2 regions of the Microbacterium phoenicis genome follow, and region 1 is predicted to be linked to the other one. Evidence: predicted binding sites of a transcription regulator. Region 1 holds the regulator's gene; the other holds the start of a gene.

The links. Region 1 encodes HspR, which represses chaperone genes until heat shock. Its sites were predicted from a motif close to AAGTTGAGTCNNNNNGACTCAACTT; they were not measured.
Region 2: a site for HspR is predicted at 2,349-2,373, ahead of ABCU91_RS05210 (Hsp20/alpha crystallin family protein). Genes of this name have one in related genera too.

What each region holds. Positions count from the first base shown of each region.
Region 1 is NZ_CP154849.1:325,482-334,934, reverse strand. It holds gene ABCU91_RS01615 (hypothetical protein) at 96-455, shown strand; gene ABCU91_RS01610 (DUF2510 domain-containing protein) at 536-1,492, shown strand; gene ABCU91_RS01605 (GNAT family N-acetyltransferase) at 1,502-2,053, opposite strand; gene dnaK (molecular chaperone DnaK) at 2,232-4,094, shown strand; gene ABCU91_RS01595 (nucleotide exchange factor GrpE) at 4,097-4,687, shown strand; gene ABCU91_RS01590 (DnaJ C-terminal domain-containing protein) at 4,700-5,683, shown strand; gene ABCU91_RS01585 (heat shock protein transcriptional repressor HspR) at 5,694-6,134, shown strand; gene ABCU91_RS01580 (DUF559 domain-containing protein) at 6,338-7,195, shown strand; gene ABCU91_RS01575 (hypothetical protein) at 7,304-7,894, opposite strand; gene ABCU91_RS01570 (glycosyltransferase) at 8,074-9,273, shown strand; gene ABCU91_RS01565 (glycosyltransferase family 4 protein) at 9,275-9,453, shown strand, end outside.
Region 2 is NZ_CP154849.1:1,064,285-1,073,737, forward strand. It holds gene ABCU91_RS05200 (hypothetical protein) at 1-165, opposite strand, end outside; gene ABCU91_RS05205 (prolyl oligopeptidase family serine peptidase) at 211-2,262, opposite strand; gene ABCU91_RS05210 (Hsp20/alpha crystallin family protein) at 2,402-2,851, shown strand; gene ABCU91_RS05215 (MarR family winged helix-turn-helix transcriptional regulator) at 2,922-3,350, opposite strand; gene ABCU91_RS05220 (acid phosphatase) at 3,526-5,277, shown strand; gene ABCU91_RS05225 (acyl-CoA dehydrogenase family protein) at 5,439-6,695, opposite strand; gene sfnG (dimethylsulfone monooxygenase SfnG) at 6,930-8,078, shown strand; gene ABCU91_RS05235 (PhoX family protein) at 8,133-9,453, opposite strand, start outside.

The DNA.
Region 1 (9,453 bases):
AGCCGCCGCTCCGGCTCACCCCGCGCCGCACGGCGGGCGCCACCCGGCGGGAACGCCGACAGACCACCCGAACGCCATCTGACAAAGGACACGACATGGCAAACATCCACGACTCCCTCGCGAAGCTCATGACCATCGACGGCGCCATCGGCGTCGCACTGGTCGACTCCGGCTCGGGCATGGCCCTCGGCACCCTCGGCACCGGCCTCGACCTCGAGCTCGCCGCCGCCGGCAACACCGAGGTCGTCCGCGCCAAGCTCAAGACGATCTCCGCCCTCGGCCTCAACGAGACGATCGACGACATCCTCATCACGCTGTCGTCGCAGTACCACATCATCCGTCCGCTGGCTGTGGCGCCGGAGGTCTTCATCTACATCGCCCTCGACAAGGCGCGCGGGAACCTCGCCCTCGCCCGTCTGTCGACCCGCGAGGTCGAGAAGCAGCTCGAGCTGTGATCGACCGCGGCGGCGGATCCTGCACCGGGTCCGCCGCCGCATCGCCTGACCCGTCGCACCGGCCCATACGAGGAGACGAGATGACCACTGACGCGCAGACCGCGGCCGAATGGCGCCCAGACCCACTGGGGATCGCCGCCTACCGCTGGTGGGACGGCTCCGGCTGGACCGGCTACACCTCCGACACGGATGCCGGGACTCCGACGGCCGTCGACCCCGCCGCACGTGCGGGCGTGCAGCGCGAGGTGCACGTCTCGGCACCGGCCGCGGCGTCCGTGGTCGAGCAGCCCGCCGCCGCCGCGCCCTACCCCGCGGAGCCCGCGACGCCCACGATCGGCGGGCCGACCCGCGGGCCGTGGCCGGCATCCCTCCCCGACTCACCCGTCCGACGCGCGACGACCCTCGAAGAGGCCGCCGCCGGGCTCGGCGCCATGCCCGAGGGCGTCGCCGACGACATCGACTGGTCGCGCCTGGCCCTGCGCCTGAAGACCGCGATCGAAGCCGGCGAGAACGACCTCATCGAGGTGCGCGCGGGAGACCTGCCGCCCCTCGTGCTCGACGTCGCGCAGCACGCGTACTGGTGGGACCACCCGCTCGCCGACGTGCCGGGCCGCGTCACCTCGATGACGATCCTCGACGTCGACCGCGAGGCGCACCTGGCCGCCGAGCCCGGGCGCGACCTCGACCCGCTGCTGTGGGCCGTCGCTCACGCGTCGTTCGAGGCATCCGCTGCACCCTGGATGCGGGCGGGCGACCGCTACCGCCTGCACCGCTGGCCGAACCTGACCACGCTGCCGCATCAGCCGCATCACCTGCGCGCGATCTCGCTGCTCGGTCAGGCGGCGCTCACCGAGGACGAGTTCTCGCGCGTCGCCGATCTCGATGCCCGCGAGGCGCGGCGCCTGCTGACGACCTTCAGCCTCATGGGGCTGCTGCGCGTGAGCGCGGCCGAGGGGCGTTCGGTCTTCGTCGCGAAGCCGAAGCCCGCCGGTGGCGGACTGCTCGGACGACTCGCCAAGTTCTTCGGCGGGCGCTGAGCCCGACGCTCAGTCGACGCCGGGAACGTCCCAGACCACGGGCGTGACGGTGCCGTCGCGCCAGTCGCGGCGCAGGACGCTGTAGGCGACGGATGCCAGGAGTCGCCCGTCGTCCGCGGGCCAGCCCTCGCGGTAGTAGGCCTCCTGCACCCAGCCGCAGCGGACGAACACCCGCCGCATCGCGATGTTGTCCTCCCGGGTCTGCCCTTCGAATCGGTTGACCTCGGGCATCGTCGTGAAGACGTGGTCGGTCGCCGCCCGCAGGACGTCCGCCGCGAGCCCGCGGCCGCGGTGGGCGGCGCCGAGCCGCAGATCGAACAGCGGGGCGTCGTCGCTGAGGTCTTCGAGCCGGAAGAAGCCGATACGGCCGTGCTCGTCGGAGTCGATCCAGAACGACGCGTGATCCTCGTCGGCGTACGCGCCGTCGTCGATCGCCTCGGCGATCTGCTCCGCCGTGGGATCGGTCCGCACGTGGAACGGGAACGACTGCGACGTCATGAACGAAATCAGCGCCTCGCGGTCGGCGCCGGTGGGATCGAGCGGGGTCAGGCGGATCGGCATCCGTCCACGCTAACCGTGGGCGAACGGCGCCCGAGCCTGCAAACTTGATATGAGTCGGCTCAAGTTGGTTTGACGCTCGCGAGGTGTCGGAGTAGCCTTGAGTCATCGCGGCTCAGGTTGTGGCCAGGACCGCGGAAAGACTTCAGATCTACGCAAACGCCACACGAAGGAGAATCACATGGCACGTGCAGTGGGAATCGACCTCGGAACGACCAACTCGGTCGTCGCCGTCCTCGAAGGTGGCGAGCCGAAGGTCATCGCCAACGCCGAGGGTCTTCGCACGACCCCCTCGGTCGTCGCGTTCACGAAGGACGGCGAGGTGCTCGTCGGCGAGACCGCCAAGCGCCAGGCCGTCACCAACGTCGACCGCACCCTGACCTCCGTCAAGCGCCACATGGGCACCAACTGGAAGACCCAGGCGATCGACGGCAAGAACTACACGCCGCAGGAGATCTCGGCCCGCATCCTCCAGAAGCTCAAGCGCGACGCCGAGCAGTACTTGGGCGACACGGTGACGGATGCCGTCATCACCGTCCCCGCCTACTTCAACGACGCCGAGCGTCAGGCCACGAAGGAGGCCGGTGAGATCGCGGGCCTCAACGTGCTCCGCATCATCAACGAGCCCACCGCGGCCGCCCTCGCCTACGGCCTCGACAAGGGCAAGGAGGACGAGCTCATCCTCGTCTTCGACCTCGGTGGTGGAACCTTCGACGTCTCCCTCCTCGAGGTGGGCAAGGACGACGACTTCTCGACCATCCAGGTGCGTTCGACCGCCGGTGACAACCGCCTCGGCGGCGACGACTGGGACCAGCGCATCGTCGAGTACCTGATCAAGCAGTTCAAGGACACGAGCGGCGTCGACGTCTCGAGCGACAAGATCGCTCTGCAGCGTCTGAAGGAAGCAGCCGAGCAGGCCAAGAAGGAGCTCTCGAGCTCGCAGTCGGCCTCGATCAACCTGCCCTACCTCTCGCTGACCGAGTCCGGCCCCGTCTCGCTGTCCGAGACGCTGAGCCGTGCGAAGTTCGAGGACCTGACCAAGGACCTGCTCGACCGCACCAAGAAGCCCTTCGAGGACGTCATCCGCGAAGCCGGCATCAAGGTCGCCGACATCGACCACGTCGTGCTCGTCGGCGGATCGACGCGTATGCCCGCCGTGAGCGAGCTCGTGAAGAAGGAAGCCGGCAAGGAGCCCAACAAGGGCGTCAACCCGGACGAGGTCGTCGCCGTCGGCGCCGCCCTGCAGGCCGGTGTCCTCAAGGGTGAGCGCAAGGACGTGCTGCTCATCGATGTCACCCCCCTGAGCCTCGGCATCGAGACCAAGGGCGGCATCATGACCAAGCTCATCGAGCGCAACACGGCCATCCCGACCAAGCGCAGCGAGACCTTCACGACCGCCGACGACAACCAGCCGTCGGTCGCCATCCAGGTCTTCCAGGGCGAGCGCGACTTCACCCGCGACAACAAGCCGCTCGGCACGTTCGAGCTCACCGGCATCGCGCCGGCACCCCGCGGCATCCCGCAGATCGAGGTCACGTTCGACATCGACGCGAACGGCATCGTCCACGTGTCGGCGAAGGACAAGGGCACCGGCAAGGAGCAGTCGATGACGATCACCGGCGGCTCGTCGCTGCCGAAGGACGACATCGAGCGCATGGTGCGCGAGGCCGAGGAGCACGCCGCCGAGGACAAGAAGCGCCGCGAGGCCGCCGAGGTCCGCAACCAGGCCGAGACGCTCTCGTACTCGATCGAGAAGCTCCTCACCGAGAACGCCGACAAGCTGCCCGAGGACGTGAAGACCGAGGTCCAGGCCGACGTCGACGCGCTCAAGACGGCGCTCGCGGGCGACAACGACGACACCGTCAAGGACGCCTACGACAAGCTCAACGCGTCGCAGACCAAGATCGGCGAGGCGATCTACGCCGCGAGCCAGGCCGACGCCGCGCAGGCACCGACCGACGCTCCGGCCGGCGAGCAGGCGGCATCCTCCGATGAGGACGTCGTGGACGCCGAGGTCGTCGACGACGAGGACGAGAAGAAGTAAGCATGGCGGACAAGGACTTCGAGAAGCCGGACGAGGGCGACGACGTCGCCGCGACCCCGGCCGAGGAGTCGGCCCGGCCCGCCGAGGATGCCGACACGGAGCCCGAAGCGCTCACGGTCGACGACATCCTCGGCGCGGCCCAGTCCGACGAGGCCGCCGTCGCGGACGCGCCGGAGGAGGAGCACGACCTGCTCCTCGACCTCAAGCGCGTGCAGGCGGAGTACGCCAATTACCGTCGCCGCACCGAGGAGCAGCGCGAGGTGGAGCTCGCGCGCGCCAAGGGCGCCGTCGCCAAGGGGATGCTCCCCGTGCTCGACGACCTCGACCGTGCCGAGAAGCACGGCGACCTCGCCGAGGGCAGCGCGCTGGCCGCGATCGCCGAGAAGATGCGGGCCGTCGTGGCCCGCCTGGGAGTGGAGCGCTACGGCGCTGCGGGCGACGCGTTCGACCCGCAGCAGCACGAGGCGATCTTCCAGGCGCCCACACCCGGCACGACCGAGCCGACGATCCTCGAGGTCGTCGAGGTCGGTTACCGCCTCGGTGACCTCGAGCTGCGTCCGGCGAAGGTCGTGGTCGCCGTTCCGGCCGAGTAAGGGGGCGCGCTGATGGCCAGTCAGGATTGGTTCGACAAGGACTTCTACAAGGTGCTCGGGGTGTCGAAGGACGTCTCCGACGCCGACCTGAAGAAGACGTACCGCAAGCTGGCGCGCACCTATCACCCCGACTCGAACGCGGGGGACCCCGCCGCCGAGGCGAAGTTCAAAGAGGTCAGCGAGGCGTACTCGGTGCTCTCCGACAAGGAGCAGCGCGCCGAGTACGACCAGCTGCGCGCCATGGGGTCGGGAAGCGCTCGCTTCCAGCCCGGGGCGAGCGGCGGGTTCGAGGACGTGTTCAGCCGGTTCCAGCCGGGTGGTGCGGGCGGCCAGCAGGCCGACTTCGACGACCTCTTCGCGATGTTCGGGCAGCAGAGCGGCGGACGCTTCGGCTCCGGTCGCTTCGGGCAGTCCAGCGGCGGCTTCCGCGGCTTCGGCGGTCCGCAGCGCGGGGCCGACGTCACCGCCCGCACGACGCTCGACTTCACGACGGCTGTGAAGGGCGACACCATCACGCTCCAGGGCGACGACGGCAAGCCCATCAAGGTGAAGATCCCCGCGGGTGTTTCAGACGGGCAGAAGATCAAGCTCCGCGGTCGCGGTCGTCCCTCGCCGGACGGCGGGGAGGCGGGCGACATCGTCCTCACGGTCGGCGTGCGCCCGCATCCCGTCTTCACGCGGGAGGGGCTGAACCTCCGCATCCATGTTCCCGTCACGTTCACCGAGGCGGCGCTGGGTGCGACCATCGAGGTCCCGACGCTCGGCGGCGACAGCGTCAAGCTGCGCGTCGCGCCGGGGACGCCGTCGGGGCGCGTGCTGCGCGTGAAGGGCCGCGGGGTGCAGACGGCGAAGGGCACCGGCGACCTGCTCGCCGAGGTCCAGGTCGCCGTCCCCACGCACCTCGATGCGGCCGCGCGCGAAGCGCTGGAGCGCTTCCACGAGCTGGAACCCAAGGAGAACCCCCGCGCCGACCTGATGGCCAAGGCGCGCGAGTGAGGTGAGACGCATGGCGAACGAGCAGGTCGACGAAGACGCCCCGATCCTGGCGATCGCGGTGGCCGCTGAGCTCGCCGGCATGCACCCGCAGACGCTGCGTCAATACGACCGGCTGGGACTCGTGGTACCGGCGCGCACCCGTGGTGGGTCGCGCCGGTACTCCCTCAGGCACGTTGCGCAGCTGCGCGAGGTGGCGCAGATGTCGGCCGACGGCGTGAGCCTGCCGGCCATCTCGCGCATCATCGACCTCGAGAACCAGGTGCGGATGCTGCGCCGCGAGGTCTCGGGACTGCAGGGTCGCCTGCGCGACGAGGTCGCCGCCCGACGCGGTGCTCGCGTGTTCGCCGCCGGCGCGACCGGCTCGGTCGTCACGCTCCGCCAGGGCACCCGCGTCCGCCGCGCGACCGACGTGGTCCTCTACCGCCCGCATCCGTCCCCCTCCGACGACTGACGCTTTTCGCGACGCCGAGCCGACGCCGACTGCGCTGAAGGCCGCCCGGTGACGACCGTTCGCGTCGGCTGGAGGTTCCTCCCGAGGGTGCGCGCGCGGCGAGTTGTGCACGAGGGGCGGATGCCGGGGGCGTGAGGCGCGTCGAGGAGGCGAGTGTCGGGGGGATGAGACCTTCGACACCGCTGCCACCGCAGCTTCCGCCTGTGTTCGTTATCGCCGACGCGAGGGGCGCAGGTGTCACCGTCGGTCGCCTGCGGGGGCGCGATCTGTCGCGTCCCTTCCGGGGCGTCCGCTCCCGGTCGGAGGCGACGGATGCCGTGGCCCGGGCCTGCGCCTACGCGCCGAAGCTGGGTCCCGGCGAGCACTTCTCACATGCCACCGCGCTCGCGCTCGTCGGGGCATGGATCCCGGATCGCTTTCGCGAGAGCGTCGACGTCTCCGCCGCGCGCCCCCTCGGCCGCGCCCGCGGCGCGGGGGTGCGGGGCCACGAGTCGAGCGCGGCCGTCGATCACCGGGTCGCCGGCCTGCCGTGCGTGCCACCCAGCGAGGCGTGGTGCCAGGCGGCATCCCTTCTCGGCGATCGTGAGCTCGTCGTCGCGGCCGATTCGCTGATGCGTCGACAGCAGCCTGTCGCCACCTCCGAGGAGCTGCAGGCAGCAGTCGTGGCCTGCGCCGGAATGCGTCACGTCAGACGGCTGCGACGAGCGCTCGAACGGGCGCGTGCGCGGACGGATTCCGTCGCCGAGACACTGCTGCGCCTCGATGCCGCGGACGCCGGGCTCCCCGAGTTCACCGTCAACGAGGTCATCATGGATGCACGCGGCCGGTTCCTGGCCTACGGCGACCTGGTCCACGCGGCGACGCAGGTCCTGCTCGAGTACGACGGGGAGCAGCACCGCCTCGACGACCGTCAGTACGCGCGCGACGTCGAACGGCTCGACGCACTCGCCGCCGCCGGATGGCGCGTGATCCGGGTGAACCGTTCGCATCGCGGCGCCGCCCGCCGCGGCATCCTGTTGCGCACCCGGGCCGCACTGATCGAGCGCGGCTGGCGCCCGTGAGCCTCGACCCGACGCGAACGGCTGTCATCCCGCGAGCGTGAGTGCCTATCGCGTCGGCTCGGCGACGGGACGGGCGACGGCGACGGGACAGCGAGCGGATGCCGGGGGTCAGGCGGGGTCGATGCGGAGGGTGCCGGGGCCTTCGCCGACGGTCAGGTCGGTCACGAGGCGGAGCGATCGGGCGAGCGCGTCGACGGCCGGGATGACGGTGCCGAACCGCTCGCGGTCGGAGATGACGGCGGTGAGGGTCACGAGGTGGGTGCCGGTGTCCCAGGTGTACGAGGCGAACGGCGTCTGACGCGGGTTCGGCGGCAGGGGCATCTCGAGCTTCTCGCCCACGCCCAGGGGGGAACCGGTGAACGAGACGGTGTCGTCGTACTCGATCGGCATGCTCGCGCGCATGGTCCGCAGCTGCGGCGTGAGCTCCTGGACCTGGGCCATCGCGACGAGGAGCTCGGGGTCGTCCTTCCAGACCCACGCCAGCAGGCGTCCGTCGGCGCGGCGCATCAGCGCGGGGATCGCCTGGCTCATCGCCCACGCGGCGACCTTGCTGCCGGGCTGCTCGCGACCGAAGGCGGCGTTCGCCTGGGCGAGCAGCATCCCGATCGCCTTCTTGCGGGCGCGGCGTCCGCGGAACCCGAACGAGCCGGTGATCGGAACCCACTGCGCGGGGTCGGCCTGGGCGGAGATGCGGGTCATGCCGACAAGCGTAGGGGGGGCCGCCTTCGACGGTCCTGAGCCCGGGGCGCGCCGACCTCCCAGCGGGCCCGAAACGGCTCGCGGGCTAGAATCGAGCCCCGGCGCCCCGCACATCCCTGCGCCCCACCGGCGAGAGCCCCCTCGCCTCCGACGCACAGATTGGCCCGTACCCCGTGACCATGACGCCCCCGGACAGCCCCGCTCCCGAGCGCCGCCCCCTCACCATCATGATCGCGGCCGACACGTTCGCGCCCGACGTCAACGGAGGAGCGCGCTTCACCGAGCGCCTCGCCGCCGGCCTCGCCGAGCGCGGCCACCACGTGCACGTCGTGACACCCAGCGTCGGCCACCGCAACCACGGCGTGTTCACCGAGGACATCGAGGGGCAGCCGCTCACCGTCCACCGCCTGCCGGGATGGCGGTGGCACCCGCACGACTGGCTGCGCTTCGTCCTGCCGTGGATGGGCAAGCACTACTCGCGCCGGCTCCTCGACGAGATCGACGTCGACGTCGTCCACAGTCAGTCGCACATCGTGATCGGGCGCGCGCTCACCCGTATCGCGAACCAGCGCGGCATCCCGGTCGTGGCGACGAACCACATCATGGCCGACAACATCCTCGACTTCACGTTGCTGCCGAAGTTCCTGTACGACATCTTCCTCAAGCTCGCGTGGGACGACGCGGCGCGTACGTTCGCAATGTCGCGTGCGGTGACGACGCCCACCCGCAAGGCGGCGGAGTTCCTCGAGAACACGATCGACATCCATGGGGTCGTCCCGATCAGCTGCGGCATCCGCAAGAGCAACTACACGCCGAACCTCGAGCCGCGCGAGAACCGGCGCCGGGTGCTGTTCGTCGGACGACTCACGACCGAGAAGCACGTCGAGGTCACGCTCGAGGCGATCGCGAAGCTGACCGACCTGAACCTCGAGTTCGAGATCGTCGGCGGCGGGGACCAGCGCAAGAATCTCGAGCAGGCCACGCAGCGCCTCGGCCTCACCGACCGGGTCACGTTCCGCGGTCGGGTGTCGGAGGAGGAGCTCCGCGCGGCCTACACCCGCGCCGACGTCTTCGTCATCGCGTCGGTCGCCGAGCTGCAGTCGATCGCGACGATGGAGGCCATGGCCTCGGGTCTGCCGGTCATCGCCGCGAACGCCGTCGCGCTGCCGCACCTCGTGCACGACGGCGAGAACGGTTACCTGTTCGAGCCGGGCAACGCGGACGAGCTCGCCGAGAAGATCCGCACCGTGCTCACCGCCGACCAGGCCGAGTACTCGCGGATGCAGCAGGCCTCGCTCGACGGTGTGGAGATCCACGACATCGAGCGGACCCTCGACACGTTCGAGAAGCTGTACCGCGGCGAACCGCTCGACGGCTGACATGCGGCTGTTCTTCGACGCGCGCTACATCCGCACGGACTTCCACGACGGCATCAGTCGCTACTCGGCCGAGCTCGCGCAGGCGGTGTCGGATGCCGCGTCCGCCCACCGGACCGAGGTCACCTACCTGATCCACGACGAGCGGCAGCGGGCCTTTCTCCCGGCCGATGCGATCACCCT
Region 2 (9,453 bases), 740 kb from region 1:
GAGGTCGACGAGGTCCGCGGTCGACCCGCGTCGGGACAGCGCTGCCCGCAGCGCGGGGAGGTGCTGACGGATCCGCTCGGCCGCGGCATCGTCGACCCGCGTGCGCTCGGCGACGGTCGACAGCGTCGCCGCGAGGTCATCCTCGACGGCCCCGATGGTACTCATGCGGTGGACCTCCCGCCCCCAGCGTAGAGGGCGGGCGTGCGGGCCTCAGTCGGCGCGCGCCACCGTGCGGTCGAGGAATGCGTGGATCGTCGCGTGCAGTGCGGCGGTCGACGCCGCGTCGATGGCCCCGGAGTGTCCGCCCTCGATGGGCTCGAGGTAGTGCACCTCGGCATCCGTCTCGTCCGCCAACCGCGCCGCCATCTTGCGCGCCTGCACGGGACCGACCCGGTCGTCGCTCGCGGCCGCGTAGATGAGGGATGCCGGATACCGCCGCCCGGGCTCGATGAGGTGATACGGCGAGAACGTCTTCACGAACTCCCAGTCGGCGGGATCATCGGGGTCGCCGTACTCCGCGATCCAACTGGCACCCGCCGACAGCCGTGTGTACCGCCGCATGTCGAGAAGAGGCACGCCGCAGACGATCGCGCCGAAGTCATCGGGGTACTGCGTCAGCATGTTGCCGACGAGCAGGCCGCCGTTGCTGCGGCCGTGGCAGGCGATGCGGTCGGGCGTCGAGACGCCGCGCGCGACGAGGTCGCGGGCGACAGCGGCGAAGTCCTCATAGGCGCGGTGGCGGTTCTCGCGCAGGGCGGCGAGGTGCCACTCCGGTCCGAACTCGCCGCCGCCGCGGATGTTCGCGACGACGTAGACGCGTCCCGCCTCGAGCCAGGCGGGGCCGACGATCGTCGGGTACTCGGGGGTCAGGGCGTGCTCGAATCCGCCGTAGCCGTTCATGAGGACGGGGAGGGCGCCGGAGCGCTCGCGGGGACCGACCTCGAAGTACGGCACACGCGTACCATCGGCCGACGTCGCCCAGTGCTGCTCGGCGACGAGTCCGGAGGCATCGAAAGTGGCGCGGCTGCGATCGACGACGCGCGGCTCCGCACCCGGCTCGAGAACGAGGAGCGTCGGGGGAGTGAGGAAGCCGCGAGCGACCACCCACAGCTCGTCGTCCTCGTCGTCGTCGGCGGTGGCGATGTTCGCGCTGAAGAGGTCGGCGTCGCCGAGGCCCAGGTCGAGGTCGACACCGACGAGCGTCTCAGGGTCGAGTGACACGAGCCGGCTCTGCACGCGATCGAGGATCGTCAGGACGAGGCGCGTGCGGGTCCAGGTCCAGGACTCGAGCACCGCCGTGTCGTTCGGGGCGAAGGCGACGCGCAGGTCCGACCCGTCGCCTTCCGTGACGGTCTCCAGCGGTCCGATGAGGAGGGTGCCCGACGGATGCGTCGTGTCGCCGATGCGCCACGGGGTCGTGGTCCGGACAGTGACGAGGTCGCCGTGCACATCCACGTTCGCATCCTGCGGCACGGCGATGAGCCTCGGCTCGCCGCCGTCCCACACCCACGCTTCGGAGTGGAAGAAGTCGTGCGCGATGACCACGATCGGCGTCGCCGTGCCGCCCGTGCTATCGACGTGCGCGAACACGCCGACGTCCGAGGCGACCCCCGTCACGATGGGCGGCGCGTCTGCGAGGGACTCACCCCGTCGCCAGGCGCGCGCGCTGATCGGATACCCGGAGTCGGTTACGCCGCCTCCGTGCAGGGCGGTGGCGACGAGCAGGGTGTCGCGATCGACCCACGCGATCATCGTCTTCTCGGCGTCCAGGGTGAACGGGGTGTCGTCGACGAAGCGACCCGCGTCGAGGTCGAACTCGCGCACGACGGTGGCGTCGCCGCCGTCCGGGCTCAGCCGCACGAGCGCACGTCCGGTGCCGGCGGGACCGTGAACCGCCCCGGCGAACGCCCAGGCGACACCCTCCTCCCGGCCGAGCGCATCGACGTCGAGCAGCACCTCCCACGTCGGCTCACCCGCCGCGAAGGCCGTGCGAGATGTCCGTCGCCACAGACCGCGAGGGTTCGCGGCATCCCGCCACAGGTCGTACATGAGATCGCCGTGGCGGCTCGGGACGACGAGTCGATCGGGGTCCTGCAGGATGCCGGTCAGGCGGCGCTCGAGCTCGTTGCGGGTGTCGCTCGAAAAGGCCGCCTCGGTCTCGGCGGTCCGTTCGGCTGCCCAAGCGCGGGCCTCGGGCCCGTCGATCTCCTCCAGCCAGAGGAACGGGTCGGCGGGCTCGGGGGCGGTCTCGGAGGCGCTCATGTCGCCAGCCTACGGCCGTCGCCGCCGGGGGCGTTCGCCGTCCGAGAACCGTTGGCACTCGGTGGGGCAGAGTGCTAATCTGAACCTACTTGAGCCGCTATGGCTCAACTTTGAGACAACAACATCGAAGGAGAGAATCATGGCAACCTACGACCCGTTCCGTGACCTCGACCGCATCGCGTCGACCCTCTTCGACACGCGCCGCGGCCCGCGACGGATGCCGATGGACCTGTACCGCGACGGCGACCACTACGTCCTGAATGCCGACCTGCCGGGCATCGACCCGGGCTCGGTCGACATCGACGTCGACGGCCAGCTGCTCACCATCCGCGCCGAGCGCACGGTGGGCGCTGCCGACGGGGTGAAGTGGATCACGCGCGAGCGCGAGACCGCGAGCTTCCTGCGCCAGTTGAACCTCGGCCAGGGCATCGACACCGACGCCATCACCGCGACCTACAACAACGGCGTCCTGACGGTCACCATCCCGGTGAGCGAGAAGGCCAAGCCGCGCAAGGTCGAGGTCGTCGCCGAAGGGTCGGCCCCGACCATCGCGGCCCACGAGAGCGAGCCGCAGCCGATCGACCAGTGATCGGCGGAGCGCTCCCGCTCTGACGAATCGCCCCGCATCCCGTGTCGGATGCGGGGCGATTCGTCTACGGTCACACTCCGCGCAGACGCGCCGTCAGCTTCTCGAGCTGGGCGAGTTCGTCGTCGGTGAGCACCGACATCCGCTCGGCGATCGTGCGGCCGTGAGCAGTGGCCATGCGGCGGAACGTCGCCGCGCCCTTCTCCGTGGCGCGGAGGATCGCGCCGCGACCGTCTTGAGGGTCCGGGCATTTGGCGACGAGACCCCGAGCGACCATCCGATCCACGAGGCGGGACACGCTGGGCTGGCTGATCAGCATGTTCGCGGTGACGTCGCGAAGTCGCGCCGTGTGCTCGTCGCATCGGGTCACGGTGAGGAGGACGTCGTACTCCGCGCTGGAGAGGTCGTCGTCATCGAAGTCCTGGGAGATCTCGGCCAAAACCTCGTGCTGCGCGCGGAAGAGGCTCTCCCATGCCGCGATGGCGAGGCGTCGATCGGTCATGGCGTCCACTGTATCGTCGCGTGCCCGCACGACGAGCGCGGTTCGTCGCTTCGTGGTCACCCGGACGTCACGCGCCGTTCCCGTGTGCAGGAAAGCATTCTGGCTCACCCGATGGAAGCGAGGCGCGCCCGTGAGCGTGATGAGACAGACAAGACGACGAGGCACTCGTGCCGGGATGGCGATGGGTGGACTCGGCGTCCTCGTCGCCTGCACCCTGACCGCCGGACCCGCGTTCGCGGCCGCCGGCTTCACCGAGCAACAGAAGACGGCGACCTACGCGTCGGACGCCGCCGCGTCGACCGGTGACGCGAAGGCGCCCAGCGCCGACAACTGGTCGGTCCGCATGATGGATGTCTTCGACGGCCTCCGCACCGACCGCGGCCCGGGCGGCAACACGGCCGTCATGGACTACAACGACGCGCTGACGAGCGAGATCAACCGGACCGCATCCGATGCCCAGGTGCAGCGGGCCATCGTCGACCAGTACGACGACATGTCCGTCAGCATGGGCGACGCCTTCGGTGAGAACCTCGGCGCGATCTACGCCGACGCGGTGGCAGCCGGCGAGCTTCCCAAGCTCACATGGTTGCTCAGCAAGGCAGGCGGCAAGCTCGGCTCGACGTCATCGAGCAATCCGCCGAAGAACTTCTTCGACTACGACCGGCCCTACCTCCGCCTCGACAAGACGAAGGACCTCGTCTATCGAGACAAGGAGGGCGGCGACGCGTGGGGTTCCACGAGCGGCTCGTTCCCGTCGGGTCACACATCGCAGGCGTACTGGCAGGGCACGGCGCTCGCCGAGATGCTGCCCGAGCTCGCGCCGCAGATCCTGGCCCGCACGGCCGAGGCCGGAAACAACCGCATCGTGATGGGGGCGCACTACCCGCTCGACGTCATCAGCGGCCGGATGATGGGCCAGAAGATCATCGCGCTCCGTCTCGCCGACCCCGCGATGCGGTCGTTGGTGGGCGAAGCCGCCGACGAGCTGCGCGGCGTCCTCGAGCGCGGCTGCGGTGACACCCTCGCGAACTGCATCGAGAAGGACGTCCCGTACCTGTCGACCGACAAGGCGCTCGCCTACTACCAGGAGCACCTGGGCTACGGATTCCCGGCCACCGGTCCGAAGGGGGTTCCCGTCGTGGTGCCCGATGGTGCGGAGGAGCTGCTCGTCTCGGCTCACCCGGAGTTGACGCCGGAACAGCGCCGTCAGGTGCTCGCGCTGACCGCGATCGACTCGGGCAACCCGCTCGACGTCGGTGAGCAGGAGAGCTGGCAGCGGATGAACCTCGCCGCCGCGATGGCGGCCGAGGTGACCGTGCGCGCCGACGGTTCCGTCGTGATCGGCAAGGGTGGCAGCGAGCCCACTCCGGATCCTGAGCCGACGCCCGACCCCGAGCCGACCCCGGACCCCGAGCCGACGCCGGACCCCGAGCCCACGCCGGCTCCGCAGCCGACCCCTGCTCCGGAGCCCACTCCGCCCGCAACCGGCGGCGCACCGAGCGCGCCCGCCGCGAACGGTGACGACCTGCCCGCCGCGGCGGAGGGGGAGATCGAGGCATCCGTCCGCGGTAATCGGATCGTCGTCTCCGGACTCACGGCGGAGCAGACGTACTACGGCTTCATCTACTCGACTCCGACAGCCCTCGGACAGGCGACGGCGGATGCCGCGGGTTCCGCGACCTTCGCCCTGCCGAGCGGCCTCGAGGCGGGGACGCATCGCGTCGCCGTGGTCGATGCAGCCGGAGACCTCGTCGGCTGGGCTGCGGTCACGATCGATCGCGGCGGGCCCGCCGCGATCGGCGATGAGGAGTTGGCCGCGGCCGGCGGTCAGAGTGCTCCGTTGTGGATCGCGGGAAGCGTCGGAACGGCTCTGCTCGCCCTCGGCGTCGTCCTGACGATGCGACGTCGCCGGAGCGGCATCGTCTGACTTGTCACGCAGTAAGGGCCGGCTGGAGAGGCATCCAGCCGGCCCTTGTCCCTTTGCACCAAGAGTGTCCTGCAATCACATGTCGGTAGCTGCCACAGCAAAACAACTACCTGGCAATGACTGTATAACGACGAGATAACGGTGGCAAGGGATTCCTGTTATCAATCTGTGATGAGCGAGCTCGGTGTGCGCTGTTGCCCGATGGCCCACACGTACGGCACCGGGGTTCCGTTGATCGCCCAGTCGCCGACGATGCGCTGTTTGAAGATGACCGGGTTGTGGGATGACACGGCGCGAGCGTTTCGCCAGAACCGATCGAGGCGCTTCGTCTCGGAGACGGCGGACGCGCTCAGCGCATTGAGGACCGTGCTCGTCGCCTCGAGGGAAAGGGGCGTGAGGACGATCTGCCCCTCGGCCGACTCGAGCTCGGCGCGCTGATTCGCCCGTTCCTCGGCGTCGGCGTCGCCCGCGAAGCGTGCGAGGTAGGCGGCCTGGGCGGATTCCGCGGTCCGCACGGCGACGGCCCGCGCCGCGAACCCCTGAGCGGTTGCGACCCCGACGGTCTGCTGCACGAGCGGATCCTGAGCCCAGGTGCCGGCGGAGCCGTGGCTGAAGACGCGGGTGCGGCTGCGCGCGTGCGCCGCGACCTCTCGGGCGGCGGCCTCGACGATGCCCGCCTGCGTGGCGAGATGGACGAGCTGGTAGAAGGCCGTCTGGTAGCGGAAGCGTTCGGAGAAGACCGTGATGTCCTCGGGCTCGACACGAGCGTCGTCGATGATCGTCGTGCCGCTGCCGGTCGTGCGCTGCCCGAAGCCGTCCCAGTCGTCGTGCACGATCACGCCGGGTTGATCGGCGCGCACGATCGCGATCACGGGGACGCCCTCGTACTCGGCGTACACGTCGAGCCAATCGGCGAAGATGCTGCCGGTGCTGTAGAACTTCGTGCCGTTGACGACGAGGTCGTCGCCTCTGCGCGTGACCTTCGTGTTCACCTCGCCCACCGCGACCTCGCCGATCTCAGTCCACGCGTTCCCGGCGATCTCGCCCGAGACGAATCTCGTGAACCAGACCGACTGGTCCGCGACGGCGTGCTGGTTGAGGCGGTCCTCGACGTACGCGAAGTGGCCGCGCAGGGCCTGCGGGATGTTGGAGTCGGCGGCCGCGAGTTCGGTGAGCAGTTCGATCAGCTGAGGGAGGGATGCCCCGGCTCCGCCGTATTTGCGCGGTACCCGCACGGCGCCGAAACCGGCGTCGGTGAGCAGCCGGATCTCCTCGCGCGGCAGGCGACGCTCGTTCTCGCGCTCCACCGCCGTCGTCGCGATCTGGGCGAACAGCGGTCGGAACCGCTCCGCGAGTGCGTCGTAGTCCGTGCCGAGCGAAAGCTCGTCCTGCAGTGCGGGGTCCGGGTGCCGCGTCATGTCGTCGCCTCTCGTCGGTGGATCGTGCGGGTTGCCCCCTTTGGTAGTCGCTCGCTCCGCGCGAGCGGTGTTTATGACGCGAACTGAGCGCGTCACCCGTCATGCATGGACACTTGGCGTCACGGCGGGACACACGCGGTCACATCGATTGACACCGCGCCGGGTACGGGCGGAAGGTTCCCGGGAACCCATCCGATTCCGGCGCTCGCCGCGTCGCCACCCACCGGAGAATCCATGACCGAGCAGACGTCCCCGTTCGACCCGGCCTCGACGCACGAGCCGCTGAAGTTCGCCTACTGGGTGCCCAACGTGAGCGGTGGACTCGTGGTCTCGAACATCGAGCAGCGCACATCCTGGGACTACGACTACAACGTGAAGCTCGCTCAGACCGCGGAGCGCGTCGGGTTCGAGTACGCCCTCAGCCAGGTGCGCTACCTGTCGAGCTACGGTGCCGCGCAGCAGCACGAGTCGACCTCGATCAGCCTCGCCCTGCTGCTCGCGACCGAGAAGCTGAAGGTCATCGCGGCTGTCCACCCGGGGCTCTGGGAGCCGGCGGTGCTCGCGAAGTTCATTCTCACCGCCGACCAGTTCTCGAAGGGCCGCGCGGCCGTCAACGTCGTCTCGGGCTGGTTCAAGGACGAATACACGAAGCTCGGCCTGCCCTGGCTCGAGCACGACGAGCGCTACCGTCGCTCCGCGGAGTTCATCGAGGTGCTGCGGAAGCTCTGGACCGAGGAGAACGTGCAGTTCCACGGCGACTTCTACCGCGTGAACGACTTCACGCTGCGCCCCGGGCCGTACCCGGTGCCCGGCAGGCCGCATCCGGACATCTTCCAGGGCGGCAACTCGACGGCCGCGCGGTTCAACGGCGGTGCGCACGCCGACTGGTACTTCTCCAACGGCAAAGACTTCGACGGCTTCACCGAGCAGTACGACGACGTCACGCGCGTCGCCGCCGAGCATGGCCGGACGGTGCGGTTCGGACTCAACGGGTTCGCGATCGTCCGCGACACCGAGGCCGAGGCCCGCGAGCAGCTGCGCGAGATCATCGCTCAGGCCGATCCGGCCTCGGTCGAGGGCTTCCGCAGGTCCGTGCAGCAGGCCGGGGCATCCACCGCGGACCGCAAGGGCATGTGGGCCGACTCCACGTTCGAGGACCTCGTGCAGTACAACGACGGGTTCCGCACGCAGCTGTTCGGCCCTCCCGAGCAGGTCGCCGAGCGCATCATCGCCTACAAGAAGCGCGGCGTGGATCTCTTCCTGCTCGGGTTCCTGCACTTCCAGGAGGAGCTCGAGGCGTTCGGCGAGAAGGTCATCCCGATCGTCCGCGAGCTCGAAGCCGACCTCGCCCGCACGGGCGATCCGATCGGCGTCGCCCGCTGACCGAGGAGGGGGCCGACCTGATGTCGACCCCCTCCGGCACCGCTCACCTCGCGGTCACGCCGGGTACACCTGCACGACGGACGGCCGCGGCGCGTTCGGGATGTCGCCGCGTCGCGTCGAACCGTAGTCGGGGAACAGCGACGTCGGCGCCGCGACGGTGCCGTTCTCACCGGGATGCTGCACCGCGACGAACACGAGCTTCTCGCGCGCGTGGATCACCGGCCCGCATGTCTCGGCCTCGCGGGGAACGGCGAGGAACTGCTGCACGCGTCCGCGCTCGCGACCCGCGAGCGGCACCCGGAACAGGCCGTCGTTGAACCCGATCGTGCTGGGCGCTCCGTCGGTCGAGATCCACAGGTTGCCGTCCTCGTCGAACGCGAGGTTGTCGGGGCAGGAGATCGGCGACACCTTGTCCTTCGGGTAGCCCGCGAAGTAGGTGCTCGGATCCGACGGGTTGCCGCACTGCAGCAGGATGCTCCAGCCGAAGGATGTTCCCGCCTGCCCGCGGCGCTCGGTCATCTCGAGCACGTGGCCGAACCGGTTGCCCGTGCGGGGGTTCGCCTCATCCACCATCGACGTCTTGCCGCGGTCGGAGTTGTTGGTCAGGGCGACGTAGATCTTGCCGGTGCGCAGGCTCGGCTGCACGTCCTCGGGGCGGTCCATCTTCGTCGCACCCATCTTGTCGGCGGCGAGCCGGGTGTAGACGAGGACCTCCTCGGTCGTCATGCCCGGGACGACGCTCCGGCCGTGGCGGGTGAGCGCGATCCACTCGCCGGAGCCGTCGAAGGCGCCGTCGGCGGGGAGCTTCCCCGAGCCGTCGATCTGCGAAGCGGGGGAGTCGCCGCGGAAGCGCGCGACGTACAGGTCGCCCTCCGAGAGCAGCGTCATGTTCTTCTTGCGCGACGAACTGATGCGGTTCTTCGAGACGAACTTGTAGAGGTAGTCGTTGCGCTCATCGTCACCCATGTAGGCGACGACGCGACGGTCCTCGGCGACGATGACGTTCGCGCCCTCGTGCTTGAAGCGGCCCATCGCGGTGTGCTTCTTCGGCGTCGAGGTGGGGTCCTCGGGGTCGATCTCGACGATGTAGCCGAAGCGGTTGGGCTCGTTGACGTATCCCGGGTCGAAGGAGTTGAACCGGGGGTCGTACGCCTCCCACCCGGTCGAGGTCGTCCGCGAGGCGCTCGCCTGGTAGCGCTTCTGCCCGGCGGTGTCGGCAGCCCACGCGAAGTAGCCGTTGAAGTTCTCCTCGCCCGAGAGGATCGTGCCCCACGGCGTGGTGCCGCCCGCGCAGTTGCCGAGCGTTCCCTTGACCCATCGGCCCTCGGGGTCTGCGGCCGTCTTCACGAGATCCGATCCTGCGGCGGGCCCGGTC